DNA from 4 places in the Rahnella perminowiae genome. Region 2 is predicted to be linked to each of the others. Evidence: predicted binding sites of a transcription regulator. Region 2 holds the regulator's gene; each other region holds the start of a gene.

Region 1 (7,318 bases), 160 kb from region 2:
TTTCTTTGCGGGAAAGAAGCTCCCCCGGCTCAGTACTTATTCGTCTTCGTCATCAAAAATGACGGTCACACGGTCGCCTTTATGCGTTTCGCGAATTTCTTCTGCTACGGTCGCAATGGCTTCGCCGCTGCTCATACCGGTTTCCATTAACTGGCGGATACGATCGGCGGCCTGTTCTTGTTCATGATGTGATAATGAAGGCATACCTGTCAGCATGGGAGTGTCCTGTTGTACGGGTGATAATGAAAGCCCGCGCAGGGCGGGGTTGCACAGTATACGCCTTATTAACGCAAATCGCCTGCGCTGCTTTCAGGCAGGCCGATCTGTGTTAGGATCCGAGAAAATACGTCATTGCGCCAGAGAAACCCGTATCCGTCATGCAATCCGCTCAGCCCGTTGTTTTCCATTCACTACCCTATCAGCCCGACGCATTAACTGAAGGGTTTGCGCCGCTTTCAGTTTTGCCATGGGCCATGTTGCTGCATTCCGGTTCGGCACAGCATCAGCATAATCGTTTCGATATTCTGGTCGCCGATCCGCTGATCACGCTCACCACACGTGGCGCGATAACACAGATTGAGCACAACGGCATGACCGAAACGCGGGAAGAAGATCCGTTTGCATTACTGGAAGAGCAACTGACGGTAGCCGGTTTACAGGCAGAACGTACCGCAGATTTTCCTTTTCTGGGCGGTGCACTGGGCCTGTTTGGTTATGATCTGGGACGTCGTATAGAAACACTGCCGGAAACGGCTGCGCGGGATATTAACCTGCCGGATATGGCGGTGGGGATTTATAACTGGGCCCTGATTGCTGATCACCATTTACAGCGTCTGACGCTGATTTGTCACGGTGACATTTCTGAACGTTTAGGTTGGCTGACAGAGTATCAGCGCCCCGCTGCTCCCCGGGCATTTTTCCGTTTACATGCGCCATGGCGGGCGAATATGTGCCGTGAGGAATACGGTGAAAAATTCCGTAAGATTCATGAATACATTCACAGCGGTGATTGCTACCAGATTAACCTGGCGCAACGGTTTTCAACAGAATACAGTGGCGACGAATGGCAGGCTTTCCTGCGCCTCAGTCAGGCTAACCGTGCCCCTTTCTCCGCATTTCTGCGTCTCGCGGAAAATGCCGTTCTTTGCCTTTCACCTGAGCGTTTTATCTGGCTTAAAGACGGGCAGATCCAGACCCGGCCAATTAAAGGTACTATGCCCCGCTGCGCAGATCCGACTGAGGATGCACGGCAGGCAGAACGGCTGGCCGCATCGGAAAAGGATCGCGCCGAAAACCTGATGATTGTCGATTTGCTGCGTAATGATATTGGTCGCGTGGCGATACCCGGCAGTGTAAGGGTCCCGGAACTGTTCGTAGTCGAGCCCTTCCCCGCCGTACACCATCTGGTCAGCACTGTCACCGCACGTTTGCCGGAAACCTGTCACGCCAGCGCCTTGCTGCGTGCCTGTTTCCCCGGCGGCTCGATTACCGGTGCACCCAAAGTACGCGCCATGGAAATCATTGAGGAACTTGAACCACAACGGCGCAACGGCTATTGCGGCAGCATTGCGTATCTGAGCTGCTGCGGCACGATGGACAGCAACATTACCATCCGCACGCTGCTCACCGCGCAGGGTAAAATTTACTGCTGGGCGGGCGGCGGGATCGTCGCAGACAGTCAGGAACAGGCGGAATATCAGGAAACTTTTGATAAAATCGCCCGTATTCTGCCCGAATTAGGAGACATACAGCCGTGACGCTGCAGGCACAACACACGCCCTTACCGACGTTTTCACCTGCTGTGGAAGATTTCATTCTGCGTTTTCAGTTGCAGCCGCCGCGCAGGCCCGCTGCAGCCTTGCGCGGAACCCGCCATGCTGCTGTGTTGATACCGATTATCTGCCGTCCGGAACCCACCCTTTTACTGACGCGCCGCGCCGATCAGTTGCGTAAACACCCTGGTCAGGTAGCGTTTCCGGGGGGTGCAGCAGATGCGACCGATGCATCCATTATTGCGACCGCATTACGTGAAGCACATGAAGAGGTCGCGATCCCGCCTGAACAGGTTTATGTATTAGGAACATTATCACCGCAGGACAGCAGCAGCGGTTTCCAGGTCACACCGGTTATCGGACTGCTGCCTGTGGATGTTCCGCTACATCCGGCTGAAGATGAAGTTGCCGAATTGTTTGAAATGCCGTTGCGGGAAGCGTTTGATCTGACACGTTATTACCCTCTGGATATTCACCGCCGAGGCATTCATCACCGGGTGTATCTATCCTGGTATCAGCAGCAATTTGTCTGGGGACTGACGGCGGGAATCATTCGTCAGTTGGCCCGGCAGGTTGAAGCCTGAGCCCGCTGATTACATTTCGATCACACTTTTGCATCAAATAAGTTTATTTCATGCGAAAAATGAAACTTTTGCCTCTCAGCCCTTTTAAACTATAAGTCTATCCATAGGAATAAGAGACCCGTCCATAAAGACAGTCTCTGATGTTTTTTCATTTATGGAAGCCAGGGATCCCGTTCCCTGCCGCAATCTATTACAGGAGTATTCGACGTGATTAGCGTTTTCGACATGTTCAAGGTCGGGATTGGCCCTTCCAGTTCCCACACTTTGGGCCCGATGAAAGCAGGGAAACAGTTCGCTGATGATCTGCTGGAAAAGGGCATGATGCCTGCCGTTACGCGTGTCGCCGTGGACGTTTTTGGTTCTTTGTCACTCACCGGTAAAGGCCACCACACTGATATCGCCATTATTTTAGGTCTGGCGGGTAACCAGCCAGATACCGTCGACATCGACGGCATTCCCCATTTTATCCGCGACGTTGAGCAACGAGAGCGCCTGCCGCTGGGCGGAACCCACCATGAAGTCGATTTCCCACGCGATACCGGTATGGTGTTCCGCGGGGAGAATTTGCCACGCCATGAAAACGCCATGCAGATTCACGCTTTTGCTGGCGACAAAATGATTTACAGCAAGACCTATTACTCAGTCGGCGGCGGCTTTATCGTTGATGACGAGCATTTCGGTCAGCCGGTGCTGGATGAAGTGACCGTGCCCTACAGCTTTAATTCGGCCAGCGAAATGCTGGCAAAATGTAAAGAAACCGGATTGTCATTATCCGGTCTGATGATGAAGAATGAGCTGGCGCAGCACAGTAAGCAGGACATTGAGCAGTATTTTGAGAAAATCTGGCACACCATGCAGGCCTGTATTGATCGCGGCCTGAACACCGAAGGCGTTCTGCCCGGCCCGCTGCGGGTACCGCGTCGGGCTTCTGCCCTGCGCCGGATGCTGGTGTCTAACGATAAACTCTCCAGTGATCCGATGAACGTGATCGACTGGGTGAATATGTTTGCCCTCGCGGTTAACGAAGAAAACGCGGCAGGCGGACGTGTCGTGACGGCACCAACCAATGGCGCATGCGGCATTGTGCCTGCGGTGCTGGCGTATTATGACCAGTTCATTCAGTCGGTCAGTCCGGACATTTATCTGCGCTATTTCCTGACTTCCGGCGCTATCGGTATCTTGTATAAAATGAACGCATCGATTTCAGGCGCAGAAGTCGGCTGTCAGGGTGAAGTCGGGGTAGCCTGTTCAATGGCGGCGGCAGGCCTGACGGAATTGTTGGGCGGCAGCCCGGAACAGGTGTGTGTCGCGGCCGAAATTGGTATGGAACATAATCTGGGATTAACCTGTGACCCGGTTGCCGGACAGGTTCAGGTGCCCTGCATAGAACGCAATGCTATCGCGTCAGTAAAAGCCATTAACGCTGCCAGAATGGCGTTACGCCGTACCAGTGAGCCGAGAGTTTCACTGGATAAAGTCATTGAGACGATGTATGAAACCGGTAAGGATATGAATTCCAAATACCGGGAAACCTCACGCGGGGGTCTGGCGATTAAGGTTCAGTGCGACTGATTCGGTCAAAAATGAGATTTTCCTGCGGTATGTTCAGGTTGTATAATTTTCGACCTGCTTACCACAGGAAATACCCCCTGGCGGGTAGCCAGCAGCAATAAAACCTTCGCTAACAACAACCCGTTGTATTATCAATAAAAAAGGGTAGTGAGACTTGCATTATACCCTGCAGGTACGGCATGCTGATTTCCGCCTGTTTTTCCCAGTCCGAACCTCTTCTTATTACATCTGCTAAATGTCGGAAATGGCCAGGAAAAACCCAAGTGACACTGTCACCTGCACTATTTTTTTGATTTGAACAGAGAAATATACGGAGTTTGCTGCAACTCAGGCCGGGCGGCAGACGATTTACAGCGACTCTCTATAAAAACGAAATGGCTGTTACGCATCGGTAACCCTTTAAAAATAATAATTTTGAGCCTGCATTTAACACGGGATAAAAGGATTAGAACGATGCTGTTCTCCCAGACCGGACTTGCGAAATATCGTTACTATCGCATTGCGCTCGCCAGTGCGATGGGAATATGTACGCTGCTTCTCACGCTGGGCATTCGTATCTACGAACAAGCTCAGGTTATCGCCAAAGATCAGCAGCGGGTAGCGTTTCACACCGTTGAAAAACTGGAAAAATTGCTTGAGCCCGCATCTCCGGCCGGCAAAGTAATGCCTTTCGATACCACGCTCAGCTGTAACGTGCTGCAGCCCTTGTTGCAACAAACCGTTGCACGGATGCAAACATTGCGTTCAATCAGTCTCGTCAGCAACGGCATTATTACTTGTTCAAGCCTGGTAGGTTCGCTGGATCTGAATTTTAACGACACCCTGCCTGCGTTCGCACAAGGCAAAACCCAGCTTGAGTTACGCGCGTCGAAATGGAGCCGTGTCGATACACCGACGCTGGTTTTATGGCATCCGGCGGCACCGGATAATCTTAACGGCGAACTGTTTATCTATAACATCGGCATCTTGTCGAATTTCCTGCTGGAACCCCAACCGCCTTATGCCAGCCACATAGTCCTCAACGTCGGGCAGCGAAATCTCGAATACGGCAAAAAGGCCATCGCCAGTTCCAGCGCCTTGCCGCAACCGCCTCTGCTGAGTGTCCGCTCGGGAAAATATGATTTTTCGGTCTCTATTTATGGAGATCAAGCCAGCACCCTGGCATGGAAGGAACTCTTTTCACATCTGCCGCTGTCAGTTCTGATAAGCCTGCTGACAGCAACAGCCGTTTATCTGTTCTCAGGCAGCCGCATCAGCCTGGCTTATCCGATCAGCCACGGCATTTCCAAGCGCGAGTTTAAAGTCTATTGCCAGCCCATTATCAACAGCACGGACGGCCGCTGTATCGGGGTGGAAACGCTGATGCGCTGGAAGAACCGCCGTCAGGAATGGGTATCGCCTGACGTATTTATCCCTCTGGCTGAACAGCACGGCTTAATCATTGCGCTGACACGCTATCTTATTAAGACAGTGGCTGAAAATTTGTCAGTCTTTCCTGCAACGCCGGGTTTTTACGTCAGTATCAATGTTGCAGCACAGCACTTCACGAATATGGAAATTGTTGATGACATCCGAAAGCTGTGGCTTCCGGCGCAGCCATCAGTTTCTCTCATGCTGGAACTGACGGAGCGGACACGGTTACAGGAATTACGTGCTGCCGAAATTTCACAATTAAAAGAAATGGGAATTCTGCTGGCCATTGATGATTTCGGGACAGGCCACAGTTCACTGAGCTATTTAAAAACCCTTAATCCCGATGTGCTGAAAATCGATCAGGCTTTTACGGCTTCAATTGGCACGGATGCGATTAACGCAACCGTCACGGATACCATCATCACGCTGGCGCAGCGCCTCAATTTGAAGCTGATTGCCGAAGGTGTGGAAACCCGTGAGCAGGTGGATTATCTGCGTGAGCGCAGGGTTGACTCCTTACAGGGCTATTATTTTGCCCGCCCGATGCCTATTGATGTGTTCCCGATCTGGCTTGAGCGGTATAAAAAATCAAAGCAGAACATGGAATTGCAGGATAAGACAGATCCGACCTGAAGACGAAAAACAGTTTTATCCGACGCAAAAAAACGGCGACCTGAGTCGCCGTTTTACATCCCGAAATAAATCCCCGTTACTGGTCTTCATCCCATTTTTCGTCGGATGTCAGATGCCTGATACGCACCCGTTCAATACGGTATTCCGACACTTCAAGGATTTCAAAGTGCAGTGATGCCATTTCAATCACTTCCCCCACAACCGGCATCTGGCCTGATTTCGACAGCAGCAGCCCGGCAAGAGAAGCAAAGTCGTCGTCCGCATTCACCAACGTTTTGACGTCCAGAATTTGTTGCAACAGGTGTAAATCCGTTCCGCCTTTAGCAATCCAGGCATCACCATCAGCCACGACGTCCGGTGTTTCATCTTCGTCCGGGAATTCGCCTGCGATAGCCTCCAGTACGTCCAGCGGCGTCACCAGCCCCTGAATTACACCAAATTCATTACTGACCATCACCAGAAGCCCTCTGGCTTTGCGCAAAACCGCCAGCAGTTTGATGACATCCATTGTTTCCGGCACCACAATCGGCGGCGTTCTTTCCGCAAAAGCAATAATGCTTTCACCGTTTTCCAGCGCCACCAGCAGGTCTTTCGCGCGTACCACACCGATCACATCATCCAGCGAATAACGGCAAATCGGAAACAAACTGTGCGGTGTATCGAGAAGCTGACTGCGGATTTCATCCGGCGACTTCTCGCAGTCTACCCAGGAAATTTCGGTACGTGGCGTCATGATACTGCGCAGGGAACGTGACGCCAGCGTCAGTACGCCGGTGATCATATGCCGTTCTTCTTCAGCAAAGGTTTCACTGACCGGCACGACATCGCCATCAGGTTCATCTTCATGCTCATGCCGGCGTTTTCCGCCCATCAGTCGTTGAATGGCTTCCGCTGTACGTTCACGCATCGGGCGACTGGACTGGCTTTTCAGGAAGTTACGGCGCGCAATCTGGTTGAACAATTCAATCAGGATGGAGAAACCAATTGCAGCGTACAGGTAACCTTTCGGAATATGGAATCCGAAGCCTTCAGCAATCAGACTCAGGCCGATCATCAGCAGGAAGCTGAGACACAGCACCACCACGGTCGGATGGTTATTCACGAAGCGAGTCAGTGATTTGGACGCCAGCAGCATCACGCCCATCGCGATCACTACCGCAGTCATCATCACGGCCAGATTATTCACCATACCCACCGCAGTGATCACCGCGTCCAGCGAGAATACCGCGTCGAGCACCACGATCTGCGCCACTACTGCCCAGAAACTGGCGTAGCCTCGGTTCGGTGTGCCCTGCCCGTCATGCCCTTCCAGCCGCTCATGCAGCTCGGTAGTGGCTTTAAAAA
Region 2 (7,318 bases):
CACCCTTTTGCTACGTTTGATACTGCCGCGCTAAGCGGGCTGGTACTCGGGCAAACGGTGCTGGCAAAAGCCTGTATCAGTGCGGGTATCGATTTTGACAGCAGCCAGGCACATTCTGCGTTGTATGATACCGAGCGCACGGCCGAGTTGTTCTGCGAACTGGTAAACCGATGGAAACGCCTTGGCGGCTGGCCTCTGGTGCTTTCAGACGAACAAGCCGAAGACGAAACGGCGTCTGAAGAAAATCAGTAATGACGACTTTCCGGCGGACTGAAAACAAAAAAGAGCGACATCATGTCGCTCTTCATATTTTCCGGTCGAAAAGCCGGTGATCTTCCGTAGTATTACTCTTCAGAAGATTTGTATTTCTCAGCAGTTTCTTTGATCAACTGCTGCAGCTCGCCGCGCTGGAACATCTCAACCACGATGTCGCAGCCGCCAACCAGTTCGCCGTCCACCCACAATTGTGGGAACGTTGGCCAGTTAGCAAACTTTGGCATCTCAGCACGGATGTCCGGGTTCTGCAGGATATCCACGTAAGCAAAACGTTCGCCACAGGCAGAAAGCGCCTGAACAGCCTGAGCAGAGAAACCGCAGCTTGGCAGTTTTGGCGAACCTTTCATGTACAGCAGAATCGGGTTTTCAGAAACTTGCTTCTGAATCTTTTCAATAGTTGGAGTAGTCATTTCTTGCTTCCTCAAGCCGGTACAGGCTGTCACGATCATTGCTCTTCACGCGCAGCACAAAGAGACGGTGTACAATCACAATACCTTCTATTGTAACGACGGCAGCCATCAGATAAAAACGCCATTTTTTGTGGGGTCTTTCTCAGTGCTGACAATTTATTTAACCATTTTTAGCGGGTGCGCTCAGGCTCACATATTTAAACATTCATCGGGAATAACATTTCCGGCGTTCATCAATCCGATCTAATTTGCAGAATTCCACTGATTAACTCAAATATTAACATCATGAAAAACGGTCATTTTTTTGACTAAAAATGGCGGTTATTTCGACATAAAAAAAGCTATTAACTTTTTCTCACAATATGATCTAGAATCGAGGCAATTCGTGCTTTTTTGTCGGGTTCTTTTAGGCAATACTCTGACATCCCTGATGTTTAACCTACCACTCATGGTAACGAAGCTATGCGCTTACTGTTCACGCTTTTTGTGCTGCTCTTTACCCAGCTGTTTTTAAATATGGCACATGCGTCGCCACAGACTCGTGTCTCTGCCGATCAGCGTAAAAGTCATGTTAATCAGGCTGCGCCGGAAGAACGACGAAAGCGAAAAACGGTTGCTGCGAAAAACAGTAAAAAAACGAAAACCGCGCCCGTCACAGAACAAAAAACTCAGGATAAGAATTCGAAGAAGAAAGTGAAAAGCACCGAACTGGTTAAACGAAAGACCACGACGGAGAGAAGCGCCAAAACGCGGGCCGAAAGTAAAAAAGAAAAGACACTCAAGACCACGCGGGCCGAGAGCAAAACAGAGAGACATAGCAAAACCCGTACCCTCGCGAAAAACAGCACGGAAAAGGCCGGTAAAAAAGAAGCCTATGGCCGGCACCGTAAAGGTAAGAAATTCGAAGAAGACAGCAAACCGATTACGCTAAGTGCAACACATAAAAAACGCTATCAGCATGCTCAGCAAACGGCCATGACCAAACTGATGCACCAGGTAGGAAAACCGTATCGCTGGGGCGGAACCTCGCCGAATACCGGTTTTGATTGCAGCGGCTTAGTTTATTATGCCTACAAAGATTTGATCCGTATAAAAATGCCACGTACAGCAAATGAAATGTATCACCTGCGCGATGCCGCTCCGGTCAAACGCGGCGAACTTGAAAGCGGTGATCTGGTGTTCTTCAGAATCAATAACCGCGGCGCGGCAGACCATGTTGGGGTTTACGTTGGCAACGGCAAGTTTATTCAGTCTCCAAGAACGGGCGAAGACATTAAAATTACTTCTCTTGGCGATGATTACTGGCAAGACCACTATGTAGGCGCACGTCGGGTAATGACCCCTAAAACGATCCGATAATAAACAATTCGTTAAGTCTGAAGGTTCGCTAATCAGCCATTGAATAGCATTTAACGAAGCGTTTCTGCAGGGAAGAACATCGGCGGTAACGGTCACTGCGTAACATTGAAAAGGGCGACGCCTGTGACAGGCGTCGCCCTTTTTTATGGCGGATCACTTATTGAATCAGTTCATTATTGCAGTGAAGCTGAAAGCGATAATCATAAGCAAAGCGCATACCGTGGTGATCAACGATAATTTCAGGTTGCTGTCCATCAAACCCCCTTTCGGATCAAATTGTGGCATTTCTTAATACCACACTCATTGTGTGCCAACGCATTTTCTCATAATTAACCTTTAAAATCTTGTGTTGAATGACAATGCGTTCCTGAGAATTTTGCTTCCACTTTCCTGCATTATAAGAGAAAATTGTCGGTTAACACGTCTGTGTGCCGGTCGATTTCACCCGAGAGCATTTCGCGCCTCATTCTGAAGAATCCACCCAATGATTTCACTGCCCTTTGAGAAGCCAGCAGTTAAATCCTCGCAGGCAAACGATTAACATAATGCTAACGTGCTGAAGCACGTGAGTTCAGGAGTCATTGTTTACATGGCAACGATTAAAGATGTCGCAAAGCGCGCTGGCGTTTCCACTACAACCGTGTCGCACGTCATCAATAAAACACGTTTCGTCGCCGAAGAAACCAAAGAAGCGGTTCTCCTTGCAATCAAAGAGTTACATTACTCTCCGAGTGCTGTAGCCCGCAGTCTGAAGGTCAATAACACTAAAACCATCGGCCTGCTGGCCACCTCAAGCGAAGCGCCCTATTTTGCCGAAGTGATTGAAGCCGTGGAAAACAGCTGCTTCTCCAAAGGCTATACGCTGATTTTGTGTAACTCGCATAATAACCTGGAGAAACAACAGGCCTACCTGCAAATGCTGGCGCAAAAACGCGTCGACGGCTTGCTGGTGATGTGCGCGGAATACCCTGATGAATTGCTCAATATGCTCGAAGAGTACCGCTCGATTCCCATGGTGGTCATGGACTGGGGTGAAGCACGCAAGAACTTTACCGACAGCATTATCGATAACGCTTTCGAAGGTGGTTACATGGCCGGTCGTTATCTGATTGAACGCGGTCATCGTGATATTGGCGTGATCCCCGGGCAACTGGCGCGTAATACCGGCGGCGGCCGCTTCCAGGGTTTTGTGAAAGCACTGACTGAAGCCAATATTCCTCTTCGTGACGAATGGGTAGTTCAGGGTGATTTCGAACCAGAGTCTGGCTACCAGGCAATGCATAAGATTCTGATGCAAAAGCATCGTCCGACTGCCGTGTTTTGCGGCGGCGATGTGATGGCAATGGGTGCAATTTGTGCCGCAGACGAACTCGGCCTTCGCGTTCCTCAGGATATTTCCGTGATCGGGTACGACAATGTGCGTAACGCCCGTTACTTCTCCCCGGCGCTGACAACCGTGCATCAGCCGAAAGAACGTCTGGGTGAAATGGCCTTTACGATGTTACTGGACAGAATTGTCAGTAAGCGTGAAGAGTCCCAGACCATCGAAGTGCATCCGAAACTGGTCGAGCGCCGTTCAGTCGCCGACGGCCCGTACCGTGATTACCGTCGTTAACAAATCACAAACGCCTGCCTGTGCAGGCGTTTTTTCTAATCGCGCAGCCATTCCTGATTCATGGTGTCTGTATCGCCCATGTATTCCAACAGCCAGCTCAGTGAAGGTGAAGGATTGCTTTGATCCCACGTCAGGCAGCACGGGCTGTCAGGGAATATATTCTCCAGTGCCAGCACCTGTAATTTTCCCTGTTCAATCCACGGCATGACCTGGTGAACCGGCATCATACCCACGCACAATCCTTCAGTCAGGCATTCCAGCGCACAGGTCCAGTCCGGCACGACCAGACGCCGCTGGTTATCGAGCGTCCAGGTATCACGCTTCGGCAATGTCCGGGAAGTATCTTCCAGGCACAATGCCGGATAAGGTCGCAGTTGATCATCGTTCAGCGCACCGGATAGCTGCGCCAGCGGATGTTGCGGGCTGACGACACAATGCCAGTCCATAAATCCCATATCACGAAAACTGAAGCGCCCGCCAACCGGTATCGCGCGCGTAGCGCCGATCGCCACGTCTGCACGCCCGTCGACCAACGCATCCCAGACACCGTTAAACACTTCCGAGTGAATAATGAGTTCGGTATCCGCAAAATGGCGATAAAAATCGAGCACCAGACGCCGTGTCCGTGCGGGTTTGACAATCCGGTCGACCGCCACACGTAATTCGCCGCGCCAGCCGTTCGCCACCTGCTGACACTGCCGGCGGGTGGCTATCATTTTTTTTGTCATAACCCGTGCTTCATCGACAAAAACCTTTCCCGCTGGCGTCAGCACTACGTCACGATGTCGACGCTCAAACAACGGCACGGCCAGCCATTGTTCAAGCTGGCGGACGGTGTAACTGATGGCAGAAGGCACACGGTGTAAGTCCTGCGCAGCTGCACTAAAACTGCCGGTTCTTGCGACAGCATCAACCACTTCGAGAGCGTATTCTGACCACATAATCCAGCCTTCAATTTTTTTGATAGCAGAGTGCAAATATTAACGTTTCACAAGCCTGTTATCAAAGCGTTAAACTCCGCCCCCGGTATGAAATCTGCGTCACATCATCTGCAATAAATAAATTAACGAGACAATAATGAAACCCTCCTTTGGATTTATGCTCTATCTTGCGGGTCTGAGCATGCTGGGCTTTTTAGCCACCGATATGTATCTGCCTGCGTTCAGTGCCATGCAAACCAGTCTGATGACCAGCCCCGGGATGATCAGCGCAAGTCTGAGCATTTTTCTCGGTGGATTTGCTGTTGGTCAGTTGCTGTGGGGGCCACTGTCGGACAGAATCGGCCGTAAACCGGTATTGCTTCTTGGTCTGATACTTTTTGCGTTCGGCTGTCTGGGTGTTATCTGGGTTGAGAATGTACGCGCTCTTCTGGCTCTGCGTTTCTTACAGGCCATAGGCGTGTGTGCTGCCGCAGTCACCTGGCAGGCTATCGTTGTTGACCGTTTTTCTGCCGATGTGGCAAAAAAAACTTTTGCCAGCATTATGCCGTTAGTGGCGCTTTCTCCGGCTCTTGCACCGTTGCTGGGTGCCTGGGTGCTCAATCATTTTGACTGGGAAGCTATTTTTGCCCTGCTGACCGTCGTTGCCATCGCTTTAGTGCTGACGACGCTGACTCTGCGTGAAAACAAACCGGCAAAAGACGCAAAGGCAGATAAAACCGGCTTTACGACTTTATTGAAATCGCCTGTTTACAGCGGGAATGTCATGATTTATGCCGCCTGTTCAGCGGGTTTCTTTGCGTGGCTGACGGGCTCACCGTTTATCCTGAGCGATATGGGCTATTCACCCGGTGCCATCGGGCTGAGCTATGTTCCGCAGACTATCGCTTTCCTGCTCGGTGGTTTTGGTTGCCGTGTTCTGATCAACAGGCTGGACGGCAATAAAATTCTGCCATGGTTACTGACTGGTTACGGCATCAGTATGGTGGCCTTGTTCTGTGTGGCTATGTTCACAAATGCCGGGCTGACAAGTTTGCTGATCCCTTTCTGTCTGATGGCTTTGGTGAATGGTGCAACCTATCCAATTGTTGTCGCAAATGCATTAATGCCATTTCCTGCTAATACAGGTAAGGCGGCAGCGTTGCAGAATACCTTGCAGCTTGGGCTTTGCTTTCTTGCCAGCATGCTGGTTTCCGCATTTATTGTGCACCCGCTCATGGCGACAGTCACGATCATGCTGTCTACACTATTGTTGGTAGTTTTGGGCCGCTGGCTCTCTTTACAGCATAAAAATGTGCGAGACGATGAGCAGCCACCGGAGCAGGAAACTCAGACTCTGCATGCAAATCAACAGTGATAATACCCTAATGTAACAGTCACTTAGCGGGCATTTTCATTGATTACGATTTACTATTGAGAATGCCTGCCAGCGAGCCTATACTCAACAAAACTAAATAAAATAGCATTTTTACAAAACTTTTATTACATACTTAAGCCAGACGCGCGGACGGTGTCACACTTATTTTTTGAATACTTTTCACGGATGATTTTCCTGCCCGTCTTCCGGCGCGCAGGCGTTCTTCTTAATTTCCTCTGTTGGTGTCGAATATCGGGCGAGACGCTAGTCGTCTGTTCTCATAAAGACCTGCAAAAATAGCCTTTGCTTTTCCCGGCAGGTTAATAAGTCAGAAGAGAAAGTGATGGAGAAGCTATGAGTTCATCGTGTATAGAAGACCAAAGCATTCAGGACAATCAATGGTATCGGATCGCCAGTGAGATGCTGGCGATGGCAGATATTCAGGTAAACGGTAATCGTCCTTTCGACCTTAAAGTAAAAAACACTGACTTCTTTAAGCGTGTTTTACAGGAAGGTTCTCTGGGCCTCGGTGAAAGTTACATGGACGGTTGGTGGGAATGCGACCGTCTGGATATCTTTTTCCAGCGTGTTATCCGTGCCGGTTTGGAAAATAAACTGCCCCACCATTTCAAAGATACTTTACGTGTCGCCGCAGCACGCCTGACTAATTTGCAATCGCGCAAACGGGCGTGGATTGTCGGCAAAGAGCATTATGATCTGGGCAACGATTTATTTACGCTGATGCTCGACCCCTACATGCAATATTCCTGCGGCTACTGGAAAGAAGCCACTACGCTTGAAGAAGCGCAGGAAGCAAAACTCAAAATGATCTGCGACAAGCTGCAATTAAAACCGGGACAGCGCCTGCTGGATATCGGTTGCGGTTGGGGTGGGTTATCTGAGTACGCCGCCAAAAATTATGGCGTAAGCGTTGTAGGTGTCACGATTTCTGCTGAACAACAAAAACTGGCTCAAAAACGCTGTGAAGGGCTGGATGTCACTATCCTGCTGCAGGATTACCGTGACCTGAATGATCAGTTTGACCGTATTGTTTCTGTCGGGATGTTTGAACATGTGGGTCCGAAAAATTATCAGACCTATTTTAATGTCGCCAAACGCAATATTAAACCTGACGGTATTTTCCTGCTGCACACCATTGGTTCTAACAAAACAGACCTTAATGTCGACCCGTGGATTGATAAATACATCTTTCCCAACGGCTGTCTGCCCTCTGTTCAGCAAATTGCACATAACAGCGAGTCACTGTTTGTGATGGAAGACTGGCACAATATTGGCGCTGATTATGATCGCACACTGATGGCATGGAATGAACGCTTTCAGAAACACTGGCCGGAACTGGCGG
Region 3 (7,318 bases), on a different contig from region 2:
CCCGCCCGGTGTTCACCGGAGGGGCGCGCCAGAGAGAATGTCAGCAACCGGCTGATCAGCCTTCGTTGTGCATCTCGAGATTTTCAGCTTCCTGCTGGCCACGCAATGCCTGAGCATCGTCGTTGCGCAGCGCTTCAAGATATTCCAGATAGTTCTGGTCCACATCTTTGGTGACGTAAACACCGTCGAAGACTGAACATTCGAATTTCTCGATATCCATATTGTCTTCTTTCACTGCGGCGATAAGGTCGCTCAGATCCTGGAAGATTAACGCATCAGCCCCAATCATCTGATTGATTTCACTGACTTCACGGCCATGGGCAATCAGCTCGTTCGCGCTTGGCATATCGATACCGTAAACATTCGGGAAGCGGATTTCCGGTGCCGCAGAGGCCAGATAAACGCGTTTTGCCCCGGCTTCACGCGCCATCTCAACAATCTGCTGAGAGGTGGTACCACGCACGATGGAATCATCGACCAGTAAGACATTTTTATCACGGAACTCAGCGCGGTTAGCGTTCAGTTTACGTCGTACTGATTTACGGCGCTCCTGCTGACCCGGCATGATGAAGGTACGGCCCACATAGCGGTTTTTTACAAACCCCTGACGGTACGGTTTATCCAAAATACGGGCAATTTCCAGCGCGATATCGCAGGAAGTTTCCGGGATCGGGATCACCACGTCGATATCCATGTCTTCCCATTCACGGGCAATTTTCGCGCCCAGCTTTTCACCCATACGTACACGGGCGCTGTAGACGGAAATTTTGTCGATGAAGGAATCCGGACGTGCAAAATAGACGTATTCGAACAGGCAAGGATTGTACTGCGGGTTCTCAGCACACATACGGGTGAACAGCTGACCTTTTTCAGTGATGTACACCGCTTCGCCCGGCGCAACGTCACGCAGGAATTCAAAGCCCAGCGTATCAAGTGCCACGCTCTCAGAGGCCACCATGTACTCATTACGACCATCTGCCAGCGTACGTTTACCAATCACCAGCGGACGAATGCCATGCGGGTCACGAAACGCCAGCATGCCATGACCGATGATCATCGCCACACAAGCGTAAGCACCGCGGATTTTCAGATTCACTGCAGCAACCGCAGCAAAAATGTTGTCAGCTTCCAGCGGGTAGTGCTGGAAACGATCCAACTCACTCGCCAGGATATTCAGCAAAATCTCAGAATCGGAAGTGGTGTTCACATGACGGCGTTGGCCTTCGAACAGATTGCTTCGCAATTCGTGAGCATTGGTCAGGTTACCGTTATGGGCAAGGGTGATGCCGAACGGAGAGTTGACGTAAAAAGGTTGAGCTTCTGAAGCGCTGGAACTGCCAGCCGTTGGGTAGCGCACATGGCCTATACCCATGTTGCCCTGTAAGCGTTGCATATGGCGGGCTTCGAAAACATCCTTCACCAGGCCATTGGCTTTACGTAAACGGAAGTTATTATTCGCGTCGATGGTGGTGATGCCTGCGGCATCCTGACCACGGTGTTGTAACACCGTTAACGCGTCATAAATCGACTGGTTTACCGGCATGAAACCGGCGATACCGACAATACCGCACATGTTGTCTTTTCCTCTTCAGCGCTGCCAGAACTAAATATGTTTTGGCAAGAAACTCGACGTGCTCTGCAGGTAGTCAAAGAACCACCTGATGATATAACTGAATTGTGGGATCAACTGGGATTGTTTCCAGTCTTCACTTTGCGAAAAACCGGTAAAAGTATCGAGGAAGAACAGCATCGCGGAAACGATTAACACCCCACGCAGTGCGCCGAAGCACACACCTAACACCCTGTCAGTGCCGGACAACCCGGTTCTTTCAACCAGTGAACCAATCACATAGTTGACAATTGCACCTACGATCAACGTCGCGATGAACAAGATGGCAATTGCGATCCCGTTTCGAACTAATTCATCTTCGAAACGTGTGAAGTAGATGGCGAGGTAAGGGTAATAATGGCTGGCAACAAAAAAGGCGCAAGCCCAGGTTACCAGCGATAAAGCCTCACGGACAAAGCCACGGATTAAACTGACTAAAGCAGAAAATCCGATAACCGCAATAATGACGTAATCAATCCAGGCCATTAACTATTCCAGTGTCTAATCCAGTCACATCTGCCCCGGCATCCAGTTCGCGGCGAATTCTAACAGAAAAAGAAAACGTTTGCGTAGGGGAAATCAGCCGGTCAGACAAATTAATAATAGCGATTAAAAAAACCTCAATCGCAGCATAAACCTATAAAAACTCAACCAGAGGATCTTATAGAAAAAGGGCACCAATCGCTTGTGCCCTCCGTGGTATTTTTTATGTTTTAACGGCCACCTCCCCCTTTGCAGGAGGAGGTGCAAAGTCAGTGAGCAGAATAGGCGCGAACCTGCCCGCCTAATCCACTCAGCTGTTGCAGTTGCGGAAGTGAAGCCTCAAGCTTCTGCTTCGACGCATCCGGCCCGACGTACAGGCGCGTAATCTGCCCCTGTACCGGCGTTGACGGAACCGTATAAGCGCGGAAACCAGACAAACGCAGATTCGCCACAATCTCATTGGCTTTAGCAGCATTTTTCAGTGCGCCAAGCTGCACCACGTAGGACTGCCCTGCCGGCGCTTTTTCTTCCGGCGCAGGCTTCGGCTGTTCTGCCGGTTTTGGCTGTTCAGCCACGGCCTTCGGCTGCTCGACCGGTTTTGGTTGCTCGACGACCTTCGGTTTCACCGTTGGCTTCGCTTCCACCATCGGTTTAGGTTCGATGACTTTAGGTTTCTGCGCCGCAGGTTTTACCGGTGCAGTCTGCACCGTTTTTTTCTGCTCAGGCAATGTGGTGACCGGCGGTGCTTCTATCGTGGTATTGCCCGGTGCAACATTGCCCTTATTCGCGGCATTCGTGTTATTCGCCGAACCTTCCGACTCCTGCGCAGCACCGTTCATCGCCTGATCCGCACCTTCCGGTGGCTGAGCCGGCAAAGATTGCGTGACCGGTGGCACCGAGTCCTGTTCCTCAACATCACCCGGTTTTGGCACCAATGGAATAGACGCAAATTCGTCTTCGTAATGCTTTTTCTTGCCGTCGAGTAAACCGGGCAAAATAATGACGCCCAGCGCCACCAGAATGACCGTCCCGACCAGACGATTTTGAAACTTACTTGCCACTGGTTTTCCCCGTGTCTATAGCATCCATTACGTGAGCTACGGTATGGAACGAGCCGCAGACAATCACAATATCCTGAGGAGCAGCCTCCTGCATAGCCTGTTTCCAGGCAGACTCCACATCGTCAAACCGGTGCGCCTGCGGCAGGTGTGCCGTCAGCTCTTCAACACTGGCCCCGCGCGGACCTTCCAGCGGCGCGCAATACCATTCGTCCACCTGAGGCGACAGGCAAGCCAGCGTACCGGCAATATCTTTGTCTTTCAACATTCCGACGACAGCACGCACTTTACCGCCATTTCGCGGCTGTTCCGCCAGACGTCCGGCCAGATACGCCGCCGCATGCGGGTTGTGCGCGACATCCAGGATCAGACGAGGTGATTCACTCACCGTCTGGAAACGTCCCGGCAGTGCCGCACGTTGTAAACCGCTGTACAACGCGGCTTCAGGAATATCCAGAGTGGAATAATGCAGCGCGGCCAGCGCGGTCGCGGCGTTGGCGAGCGGCACATTCGGCAACGGTAAACCTTCCAGCACGTTAACCTCATGGCCTTCTTCCAGTGCTGCCCAGCGCCAGTGACCGGCATCCGCAGAAAAATGCCAGTTCACCTCACGGCGGTATAAATCCGCGTGTTTTTCCTGCGCAACGGCAGCAATAGATTGCGGCATATCCGGTTCACCGACCACGGCCGGTTTACCGGCGCGGAAAATACCGGCTTTTTCACGGCCAATGCTTTCGCGGTCAGATCCCAGCCAGTCAGTATGGTCCAGCGCAATACTGGTCACGACTGCCACACTGGCATCGACAATATTGGTCGCGTCCAGACGCCCGCCCAGCCCGACTTCAAGGATCACCACATCCAGCTTAGCCTGTTTAAACAGCTGCAACGCCGACAATGTGCCGTATTCAAAATAGGTCAGCGAAATATCACCACGGCCAGCTTCCAGCAGCGCAAAAGATTCGCAATGCGCAGATTCTGCTAATTCTTCACCCTGGATACGGACACGTTCGGTGTAGCGCACCAGATGCGGGGAACTGTAAACGCCCACACGGTAGCCCGCTGCCATCAGGATGGATTCCAGCGTTGCACAGGTGGTGCCTTTACCGTTGGTTCCGGCCACAGTGAAAACTTGTGGCGCAGGCGTCAGTAAATCGAGTTTCGCGGCTACCGCTTTAACCCGATCAAGACCAAGCTCAATCGCCTGAGAGTGAAGATGTTCGAGATAATAAAGCCACGTGGCCAAAGGCGACGTGGCTTGGGGAATAAGTTGATTTTGCATGAGTCCCGTTCAACCTTGTCAGGTTCACTTCGACGCTACATCACCAGACTGTGACAGCAGGCAATGCCCTCTTTGTCAGATCATACCAACAGAGTAAAAGCACGGCTGTCTTTTTTGCAGAAAAACAGTTTTGCAGAAAAACAGTGTGGGCGGCACAACACACGATGGCCGCCCGAATAACTGACCGGCGTTTACCCTGTTCGATCAGGCATCCTGATTGTCAGCGGCAGAACCGTTGACAGCAACATGGACGTCAGCCACGTTCGGCTCCGGTTGCCCGGTTAATTTCGCCAGAACGCTGCCCAGTTTAGCTCGCATTTCCGGACGGCGTACGATCATATCAATCGCACCTTTTTCGATCAGGAATTCACTGCGCTGGAAGCCCGGCGGCAGTTTTTCACGCACGGTTTGCTCGATAACGCGTGGACCGGCAAAACCGATCAGCGCTTTCGGCTCAGCGACGTTAATGTCGCCCAGCATTGCCAGACTGGCAGAAACACCGCCCATGGTCGGGTCAGTCAGTACAGAAATGTACGGCAAGCCGCGTTCCTGTAATTTCGCCAATGCTGCACTGGTTTTCGCCATCTGCATCAGCGACATCAGCGCTTCCTGCATACGGGCGCCGCCACTGGCAGAGAAACAGACCAGCGGGCAGTTATCTTCCAGCGCCTGCTCAACGGCACGTACAAAACGGGCCCCTACCACAGACGCCATTGATCCGCCCATGAAGGCAAACTCAAAGGACGCGACCACGATTGGCATGCCAAACAGCGTACCTTTCATGACGACCATGGCGTCTTTTTCGTTGGTTTCTTTTTGTGCTGCAACCAGACGATCTTTGTATTTTTTGGAATCTTTAAACTTCAGAACATCTTTAGGCTCAAGCTCGCTGCCTAATTCAACCTCACTGCCCTCGTCCATGAAAGTGGACAGACGCATACGCGCACTGAGGCGCATATGGTGGTCACACTTAGGGCACACCATGAGGTTGCGCTCAAGCTCGGCGCGGTAAAGAACCTGCCCGCAGCTATCACATTTAGTCCAGACGCCCTCGGGAATACTTGCCTTACGGGTCTGCGAGTCAGTGCTCTTACTAAGAATTCGTTCAATCCAGCTCATCGATAACCTTTCTGTTTGAACCCGGCCGAAGCCAGTCCGCTGTTCATGCTGTAACAAGTCCCCTGAAACCTACCCAAAATCACCTGTGTGCGGGGTGATAAAAAACCTCACACACCGCGCCACAGAAGGGTTGTTCGCAGGAACAGACCATAAATTGTCGCTCATTAAACCATAACGGCCAGACACTGTGGATAAAAAACTGGTCTTACCCTCAGGTTTAATGCCTTAAATTTTAAAGCGCTTGCGTAAAAAACGTGCGGAATTAATCCTGCTGACGCTTTTCTTTGGCCGCTGCGCGTTTGTGCCGCCAGATTTCAACCACACCCGGCAGGATGGAAACCACAATGATCGCCACGATCAGTAATTTCAGATTTTCCTGAACAATCGGCAGATCACCGAAAAGGTAGCCAGCATAGGTAAATAACAGTACCCAAACCAGTGCACCAATCACGTTATACGCAGCAAAATGGCGGTAAGACATATGTCCCATACCGGCCACAAACGGTGCAAACGTGCGGACGATCGGCACGAAGCGCGCAAGAATAATCGTTTTACCGCCATGTTTCTCGTAAAACTTATGCGTCTTGTCCAAATAACTGCGACGGAAAATCTTTGAATCAGGATTACTGAACAGACGTTCACCAAATACCCGTCCGATAGTGTAGTTCACCGCATCGCCCAGGATCGCCGCAATGGCCATCAGGAATGCCATCAGATGGACGTTAATGTCATTGCCCGGCAACGCCGCCAGCGCGCCTGCCACAAACAATAATGAGTCCCCTGGCAGGAAAGGTGTCACCACCAGACCGGTTTCGCAAAACAAAATCAGGAATAAAATGCCGTAAACCCAGATGCCATACTGCGCAACCAGCTCCGCTAAATGCACGTCAATATGCAAAATAAAATCAATGACAAAGTGAATAAAACCCATTTGATTTACTCCCCCTTTTTCGGTTTAACAGCCCATTTAAACAATCGCTTTATCCGTTCCTTAGTCTTCGAGGAACAGGGGTCCCATATTCACCTGAGGCAGCGCAAACTTCTCAGGGTAATCGACTGCAACCAGATACAACCCTTCCGGCTTGCCGGTGGCTGCCGCAAGATTGCGATCTTTCGCTGCCAGCAGTTCTCCCATCCAGCCAACAGGCTGGTTACCGGCACCGATTTCCACCAGACTGCCCACGATATTGCGCACCATATGATGAACAAATGCATTAGCCTTGATATCCACCACCACATAACTGCCGTGACGGCTCACATTCACATGCATCACATAACGCCACGGTGTACGCGACTGGCACTGTGATGCACGAAAAGACGTGAAATCGTTCTCGCCCAATAGCGCCTTGCCGGCAATCTGCATTTTTCCGACGTCGAGTGGCATGTGAACATGCGTCACGCCGGCATGCAAAATTGCTGAACGGTAACGGTTATTGTAAATAACGTAGCGATAGCGGCGCGCAGTGGCGCTGAAACGGGCGTGAAAATCTTCGCCCACATTCGCGCACCAGCGCACAGCAATATCTTTGGGTAAATGGGTATTCACCCCCATCGTCCACGCCGCGTCTTTGCGCAACACCGGCGTGTCAAAATGCACCACCTGCCCCGTCGCGCTGACGCCTGCGTCTGTCCGTCCGGCGCAAAACACCACGATCGGTGAATTGGCCACCCGGCTCAGTGCCTTTTCCAGACACTCCTGCACACTGGCAACACCCTGCTGACGCTGCCAGCCAAAATAAGCACTGCCGTCATATTCAATGCCTAACGCCA
Region 4 (7,318 bases), on a different contig from region 2:
GAACAGGGAGAAGCCCGGGTCAAAACCCGCCACCGGTGAAGAACCGACATAATCGTAATACAGGGAGTTAATCCCGTAGACGATAATCATCGTGCCCAGTGTGGTAATAAATGGCGTTACGTTCAGGTAAGCGATAATAATACCGTTCAGCAAACCAATTAACGCGCCAACAATACATACAGTCAGAATAACCAGCGGAATAGGTACAACTTCCAGATGCGGGAAAACTTTATTGACGTTATCCATCGCCTGCAACATGGTGGCGGCGACCACCGCCGCTAAACCCACCTGCCGCCCGGCGGAGAGGTCAGTACCTTGCGTGACAATAAGCCCCGCCACACCCAGTGCAATAATGACGCGCACGGAGGACTGAGTAAGGATGTTACTTAAGTTGACGAGACTGAGGAAGCTTGGATCCTGGATGATAATAATCGCCAGTAAGACCAGCAATACCACATAAATCCCGCCCTCTTTTAAATAAGTGAGCACACTTTTCTTATTTAATGCTTTCATAATAAGAACCCTTAAAAATTAGAGATGCAAGGAAGCCAGGCGTAATATTTCGTTCTGCGAGGTATTTTTAGTTTCAACTATACCCGCCACCTGTCCATTACTCATAACCAATATTCTGTCAGTAATACCCAGCAACTCCGGCATTTCAGAGGAGATAATAATGATCCCCTTCTCTTTTTTCGCCAACTCGGTGATTAACTGGTAAATTTCAAACTTAGCGCCAACATCAATGCCGCGCGTCGGTTCGTCCAGCATTAATATCTCAGGGTTGGTCAATAACCAGCGCCCGATAATAACCTTTTGCTGATTTCCGCCTGACAATGAACCAATACTGGTTTTATGTCCCGGCGTTTTCACCCGCATGGAATCGATAACCCATTGGGTGTCGCTTTTCATCCGGGAAGTATCAAGTAAACCGGCTTTATTTTTATATTGACGAATATTGGAAATCAGCGAGTTAAAGCCAATGTCCAGATATGCATAAATACCGGTTGAGCGACGTTCTTCTGTTACCAGCGCAAAACCATGGTTAATGGCTTCATTGGCGCTGTGATTATTAATTTTTTTGCCGTGTAATTTAATGGTTCCGGCAACTTTCTCACGGATACCAAATAATGTTTCGACGATATCTGTACGTTTTGCACCGACTAAACCGGCAATCCCGAGAATTTCCCCTTTGTGTAAATCAAAGGAAATATCACGAATTGAAGGCTGGCGCAGTGAGGTCAGATTTCGCACTTCGAGGATCACTTCACCCGGTACGTTCTGGCGGTCAGGGAAGCGCTGGCTCAGTGAACGGCCGACCATCATGGAAATAATTTTATCCATGTCGAGACCTTCCAGCGGCTGGGTAATGATCCACTGCCCGTCACGCAGGATGGTTATCTCATCACACAGCTGGAAAATTTCTTCCATCTTATGAGAGATATACACAATGCCGCAGCCACGATCTTTCAGTTTACGGATAATCGTGAACAGATGGTTCACTTCTTTTTCCGTCAGGGAAGATGTCGGTTCGTCCATAATGACGATTTTTGCATTGTAAGAAAAAGCCTTGGCGATTTCGATCATCTGCATCTGTGAAACGGACAACTTACCGACCTTGTCACGCGGATCGATATCAATGTCCAGTTCGTCAAAAATCGCTTTGGTGTCTTTGTACATTTTGTCCTGATCGACAAAAAGTCCTTTGGTCGGGTAACGTCCCAGCCACATGTTATCCATGACCGTACGTTGTAACACCAGGTTTAATTCCTGATGGACCATCGACACGCCTTGTTCAAGCGCTTCTTTCGAACTTTTAAAATTAACTTCCTGTCCCTGAAAAAGAATAGTACCGGAGTCTTTACTGTATATCCCGAAAAGGCATTTTAATAATGTGGATTTACCGGCGCCATTTTCACCCATCAGGGCGTGAATGGAATGAGGACGCACCTTTAAATTCACATTATCTAACGCCCTGACGCCAGGAAATGATTTATTAATGCCACTCATTTCCAGAAGGAATTCGTCCGGTTTATGTGTTGTGTCAGATAACGTATTATCGGCCATAGTTATACCTGGCTAAAGATAAAAATAAACGGGTGTATTAATACCTGATGTCAGCCCTGCGTGCAGCCGGTAAACGCACCGCACGCAGAGCGACATGACGTCCTGTCAGATAAGCATTAACGTCTAATCATACTTAGTCTTTATTTACGGCTTAACCGCAATTATTTTTGCCACTGCTTAGCTTTGTTTATTATTGCTGTCTGCCTTTACTGCTGTTGACGTAGTCTTATTTCACAAAGGAAGACAGATTGTCTTTATCCACGGCAACGTAAGGAATACGTACAACTTTGTTTTCAATTTTCCAGGTAGTCCCTTCAGCGGCGGGTTTACCGTCAGCCAGGTTTCTCGCCAGATCAAACGTGGCTTTCGCCTGGTTGTTTGCATCGTTAAGCACGGTACCGGCCATTGCACCAGATTTCACCAGTGCCAGCGCTTCTGACAGGGCATCCACGCCAAATACCGGAATGCTGGTTTTGTTATGGGATTTCAGCGCTTCTACAGCGCCCATTGCCATGGCATCGTTGTTGGCGATAACCACTTCGATTTTGTTAGCATTCGGGCCGGACAACCATGCATCCATCTTGTCTTTCGCCTGGGCGGTATCCCACATAGCGGTATCAAGTTGCAGTTGTTGAGTTTTCAGACCTTCTTTGCCGTTCAGGGTGCTGATGACGTATTTGGTACGCGCTTCAGCATCAGGATGGCCAGGTTCGCCTTTGATCAGTACGTATTGGATCACGCCGTCTTTGTTCAGATCCCAGGCCGGATTAGCTTTCCAGTGTTTAGCAATCAGCTCACCCTGAATAACGCCAGATTCCTTAGAGTCAGTCCCGACGTAATAGGCTTTGTCGTAGCTGTCTAAATCTTTACGGGAAGGTTCTTTGTTATAGAAAACGACAGGAATGCCGGCACCGCGGGCTTTTTCAATGATTACCGGGGCAGCAGCCGGGTCAACCAGGTTAATGGCCAACGCTTTAACACCCTTCGCCAGCATAACGTCAACCTGGTCGTTCTGCGTGGACTGGCTGTTTTGCGAGTCATTCATCAGCAGTTGCACATCTGGAGACGCTTTCGCATCTTTCTCAATGGCTTTGCGAACTTCGGACATGAAGTTGTCGTCATATTTGTAGATGGTGACGCCGATTTTAGTATCAGCAGCATGTGCGGCAAAACCAAACATCATGCTTGCAGCCAGAGTCGCCAGGGTGAAGACCTTCTTATTCATTTGTATCTCCGGTTATGTAGGGTGTTACAGAATTTGGCACCGGAAATCCTTGCGGGAGCAGTACAGCTCCACATCATGATTGTGGGTGCCTGCCATCCTTGACTTATAACGTCCTGACTCGCTGTGTAACAAGTCCGGCAAACCGGACCCAAATTGAATCATATTGAAAACGAATGAATCATAATGTGGGCGATGTTAATAAACTGTGAAAGTTCTCACAGATTGAAAACGGTTACATCGCGTTATTTGATCAAAAGGTGACGGGTGCCACATTTTGCCACGGTGCTACCGAATGGCGTCTGACCAGCGTAGGCATGAAGCAATGCGAAACCCCCGTAGCTAACTGTTCTGTCGCGCCTTTTAACGCCAGCTCCGTGGCAAGCGTCGCCATGGAAACGATGGGATAACGCACGGTAGTCATTTTCGGGCTGGTATAACGGGCAATCGGAATGTCATCGAAACCGATCAGCGAAAAGTCATCAGGAATATTAATTCCGTTTTCTTTCAACACCGCCATCGCCCCGGCAGCCATTGAATCGTTGTAGGTAAACACCGCACTGAGGTGCAGATTGCGCCCGAGCAGTTCCACCATGGCGGCTTCCCCGCCCTGCAGATCGGGCGAACTTTGCGCCCGCCATGCGGCAGGTGGCGCTTCAGCGCTATGATGTGCCTGCGTCATTGCCTGCGAATAGCCCTGATAACGCTGCAAATCGTCTTCAATGCCATGACTTGAACCAATGTAACCGATGCGCTGATGTCCCTGCGACAGTAACAGCCGGGTTGCCATTTCTGCGCCGCTGACGTTATTAAGCCAGACACAGCGGTGTTCGTAGCCCGGAATGACACGGTTAATCAGCACCATACCCGACACCTGATCCATAAACTGCGAAAGCTCGTCATCACCCAGTGCCTTAGAATGCACAATGAGCGCGTTACAGCGTTGACGAATCAAAACCTCAATGGCGTGCCTTTCTTTTTCGGCAATATGATAGCTGTTACCTATCAGGACATATTTCTGATGTTGCTGCGCGACAGTATCAACGGCTTTCACCAGTGCCCCAAAAAACGGGTCTGAAACATCCATAACCACAACGCCGATAGTATCGCTGCTTTGCGTGGCCAGTGCCTGCGCATTGGCATTAGGACGGTATCCCAGCGTGGCGACAGCCTGTAGCACCTGCTCGCGCGCCTCTTTGCTGGCAATGGTCGGATTGTTCAGAACGCGTGACACGGTGGCGACAGAAACCCCCGCCAGCCGGGCGACATCACGAATTGTGACCATGCGTCGCTCCGTGATCAGTCAGGGAATGGTACGGAGGAATACGGAAATTTTTGACCCAGGAAGTAAAAAAACCAGACAAAGAGAAGCGAGGTGAAGTGCGCATGGCGTTTCCTTTTTTAGTGTAGTGGTCATCGGAGTGGCACGACCGCTATCCTAAACATTTTGCGAAAACGCCTGCGTGAATCTCGTCACAGGAAAGAAAACGTTTACATACAAATCTGCAACCTTCATCCCAAATCTATCATTTAGGATGATGTAACGTCATCGGGTTCAGGCTGTTTTCAGTTCTACGCCGGAGGCTTTGATGGTGAGTTTCCGCCACAGCCACTCCACCGGTCCCTGCCGAAAATGACGCAACCACAGCACTGTCACCAGCAAATTACATACCCAGATCAGCGGCACCAGCGCCATCAGTTGCAACCGGTCGAAATGCTGATAGAAACCAAGGGTATTGAAAAATGTGGTACAGATGACAGTCTGCAACAGGTAGTTGGTCAGCGCCATGCGGCCAATCTGCGAAAGCCAGTGCGTCACGCGCCAGCGCGAAATCAGCGGCCAGAAGCCGTAACACAGCGCCAGATAACTCACCGCCTGCATCAGCGAGCCAATCTCACGCGGCACCTGCAACAAAAAACCGCTCCAGCGGTAGTCCCAGCCGGTACGATATTGCAGATAAATCGCCGGGATCTGAATCAGTAATGAAAACGGTAACAGCACGGCTGCGACTTTGCGGTAATGGGATGAACGGAATTCACCCTTCAGCCATCCGCTGCGCATCAGGCCGGAACCAATCAGCATGGCGCCCGCCAGTTCCCAGCCGTATTGCGCGCCGATCGCCAGCAAACTGGACGACAGCAAATCGAGCCGGTTCTGAATCGCCTCCCACCCGCCTTTCAGTCGCCAGTATTGCTCATACTGAATTTCCGCCGGCCCCGGAAGCCAGAAGCTGCCAGGTTTTGGTGAGGAAATAAATCCCAGCATTGCCAGCACAGCCACACCGATCAGATACAAAATAATGCCCGTTGATATCAGCGACTGGCTGCTGCGCCCTTCCCGCACCATCCGCCAGCACACCAGACCAATCAGCCCGTAAGACAGCAAAATATCGCCGTCCCATAACAACGTGGCATGGAAAAAACCGCACAATAATAAAATTGACAACCGCGCCTGGATCCAGTGTTTGCCGCGTGGCAGTAATAAATACAGGCCACCGCCAAACAGCATGGCGAACATCATCAGGAACTTGCCCTGCGCCACAGCGTCAAGCACCGCCCAGGTCCAGGTGTCAGAAGCAGAAGGTGTCCCGGCAAATGCCGGATTCAGATAAGCGGCTTTCGGCAAACCGAAGGCGCTGATATTGAGCAGAAGAATGCCAAAAATGGCGAGACCACGGGCAAAGTCGAGCGTGGCAATACGTGAGCGCATACCTGACGTTCCTGTTAACGGTAAGGAGCTGAAAATTGTGCGGGCTTCAGACAGACTAACGGCACCCGTAAGGTGCCGCAATATAAAGTGTCTGACCGGTTAAAACGCCGCTGTTAGCTGGCGTGTCTGACCGTTCTCAGGAATTCCTGTCGCGTATTCTGGCTCGACTTAAACAGACCGCCCAGAGAGGTCGTGGTGGTCGCGCTGGTCGCGTCACGGACACCACGCGCCTTCACGCAGTAATGCACTGCATCAATCGATACCGCCACATTGGTGGTGCCGAGCAGGGTTTGCAGTGCAACCAGTATCTGCTGGGTCAGGCGTTCCTGAACCTGCGGGCGCTGCGAGAAGAATTGCACGATGCGGTTGATTTTGGACAGACCAATTACGGTCTCTTTCGGGATGTACGCCACGGTCGCTTTACCGTCGATGGTCACGAAATGGTGTTCGCAGGTGCTGGTCAGCGTGATATCGCGCACAGTGACCATTTCATCCACTTTCATCTTATTTTCGATGACGGTGATTTTCGGGAAGTTGGCATAATCAAGCCCGGAGAAAATTTCATCCACGTACATCTTGGCGATGCGGTGCGGCGTCTCCGCCAGACTGTCATCGGAAAGATCCAGATTGAGAAGCTGCATAATACCGGTCATATGCTCCTGGATCCGCTGCTTGCGCGTTTCGTTGTCGATCGGCAAAGCTTCACGCAGAGGGGTTTCCAGACCACGGGCTAACAGGGCCTCGTGAACCAAGACGGCTTCTTTACTCAGGGTTGGCATTGTTTCTTCTCCGGCAGATGTAATCACTTTGACGCAGATCACGCCAAAGTGAGGTGGCTTACTGTAGTAGAGAGCCGGTTCAGAATCCAGTGATTGCTTTCTTGATGGATGAAATAGCCCTGATGGATGAAATAGCGGCAAGTTATCGTTTGTGGCGAACCACCAGCGCACCGGCGATAATGAAACCGGCCAGCGCAACGTACAACGCGGGCTCCAGCCGATGGGTCAGCGCGGTAGAAATGGCGGAGAGCACCGGGCCGAATAACTGGCCGACGGCATAACCGGTCGTCAGCAACCCGGCCATATAACGGCTGTGGTCAGGCGCAAGCTCGCGGCTGTATTGTAAGGCTAATTGCACCACGCTGAGGAAACCGCCGCCGGTCAGTAAAGCCCCGAGCACCAGTCCGCTGACACCCGGCACCACTTCCGCACACAAAATCCCCAGTCCCTGGATCCATAGCGTCAGCGCCAGACGGGTATGGGTGGTCAGACAATGCCGGGTGAGAATACCGATGACAATGCCGGTGACCGCCGCACCGCCAA

The links. Region 2 encodes PurR, which represses purine synthesis genes. Its sites were predicted from a motif close to CANGCAAACGTTTGCNTG; they were not measured.
Region 1: J1781_RS25605 (L-serine ammonia-lyase) is a predicted target of PurR. The motif match lies at 2,519-2,536, and genes of this name have one in related genera.
Region 3: cvpA (colicin V production protein) is a predicted target of PurR. The motif match lies at 2,164-2,181, and genes of this name have one in related genera.
Region 4: galS (HTH-type transcriptional regulator GalS) is a predicted target of PurR. The motif match lies at 4,735-4,752, and genes of this name have one in related genera.

The regions. Positions count from the first base shown of each region.
Region 1 covers NZ_JAFMOT010000188.1:408,854-416,171, forward strand. Annotated here, with positions in the region: gene J1781_RS25590 (YoaH family protein) at 37-216, opposite strand; gene pabB (aminodeoxychorismate synthase component 1) at 378-1,757, shown strand; gene J1781_RS25600 (CoA pyrophosphatase) at 1,754-2,356, shown strand; gene J1781_RS25605 (L-serine ammonia-lyase) at 2,564-3,928, shown strand; gene J1781_RS25610 (EAL domain-containing protein) at 4,382-5,974, shown strand; gene J1781_RS25615 (TerC family protein) at 6,051-7,318, opposite strand, start outside.
Region 2 covers NZ_JAFMOT010000188.1:251,586-258,903, forward strand. Annotated here, with positions in the region: gene rnt (ribonuclease T) at 1-252, shown strand, start outside; gene J1781_RS24725 (Grx4 family monothiol glutaredoxin) at 345-686, opposite strand; gene J1781_RS26375 (hypothetical protein) at 667-795, opposite strand; gene J1781_RS24730 (C40 family peptidase) at 1,149-2,045, shown strand; gene cydH (cytochrome bd-I oxidase subunit CydH) at 2,211-2,330, opposite strand; gene purR (HTH-type transcriptional repressor PurR) at 2,635-3,660, shown strand; gene punR (DNA-binding transcriptional activator PunR) at 3,696-4,601, opposite strand; gene punC (purine nucleoside transporter PunC) at 4,738-5,955, shown strand; gene cfa (cyclopropane fatty acyl phospholipid synthase) at 6,310-7,318, shown strand, end outside.
Region 3 covers NZ_JAFMOT010000176.1:37,801-45,118, reverse strand. Annotated here, with positions in the region: gene purF (amidophosphoribosyltransferase) at 56-1,573, opposite strand; gene cvpA (colicin V production protein) at 1,604-2,095, opposite strand; gene dedD (cell division protein DedD) at 2,362-3,153, opposite strand; gene folC (bifunctional tetrahydrofolate synthase/dihydrofolate synthase) at 3,143-4,429, opposite strand; gene accD (acetyl-CoA carboxylase, carboxyltransferase subunit beta) at 4,634-5,548, opposite strand; gene J1781_RS12795 (DedA family protein) at 5,811-6,479, opposite strand; gene truA (tRNA pseudouridine(38-40) synthase TruA) at 6,540-7,318, opposite strand, start outside.
Region 4 covers NZ_JAFMOT010000171.1:47,151-54,468, reverse strand. Annotated here, with positions in the region: gene mglC (galactose/methyl galactoside ABC transporter permease MglC) at 1-513, opposite strand, end outside; gene mglA (galactose/methyl galactoside ABC transporter ATP-binding protein MglA) at 532-2,064, opposite strand; gene mglB (galactose/glucose ABC transporter substrate-binding protein MglB) at 2,291-3,289, opposite strand; gene galS (HTH-type transcriptional regulator GalS) at 3,540-4,571, opposite strand; gene yeiB (DUF418 domain-containing protein YeiB) at 4,842-5,996, opposite strand; gene folE (GTP cyclohydrolase I FolE) at 6,110-6,775, opposite strand; gene J1781_RS09940 (YbfB/YjiJ family MFS transporter) at 6,918-7,318, opposite strand, start outside.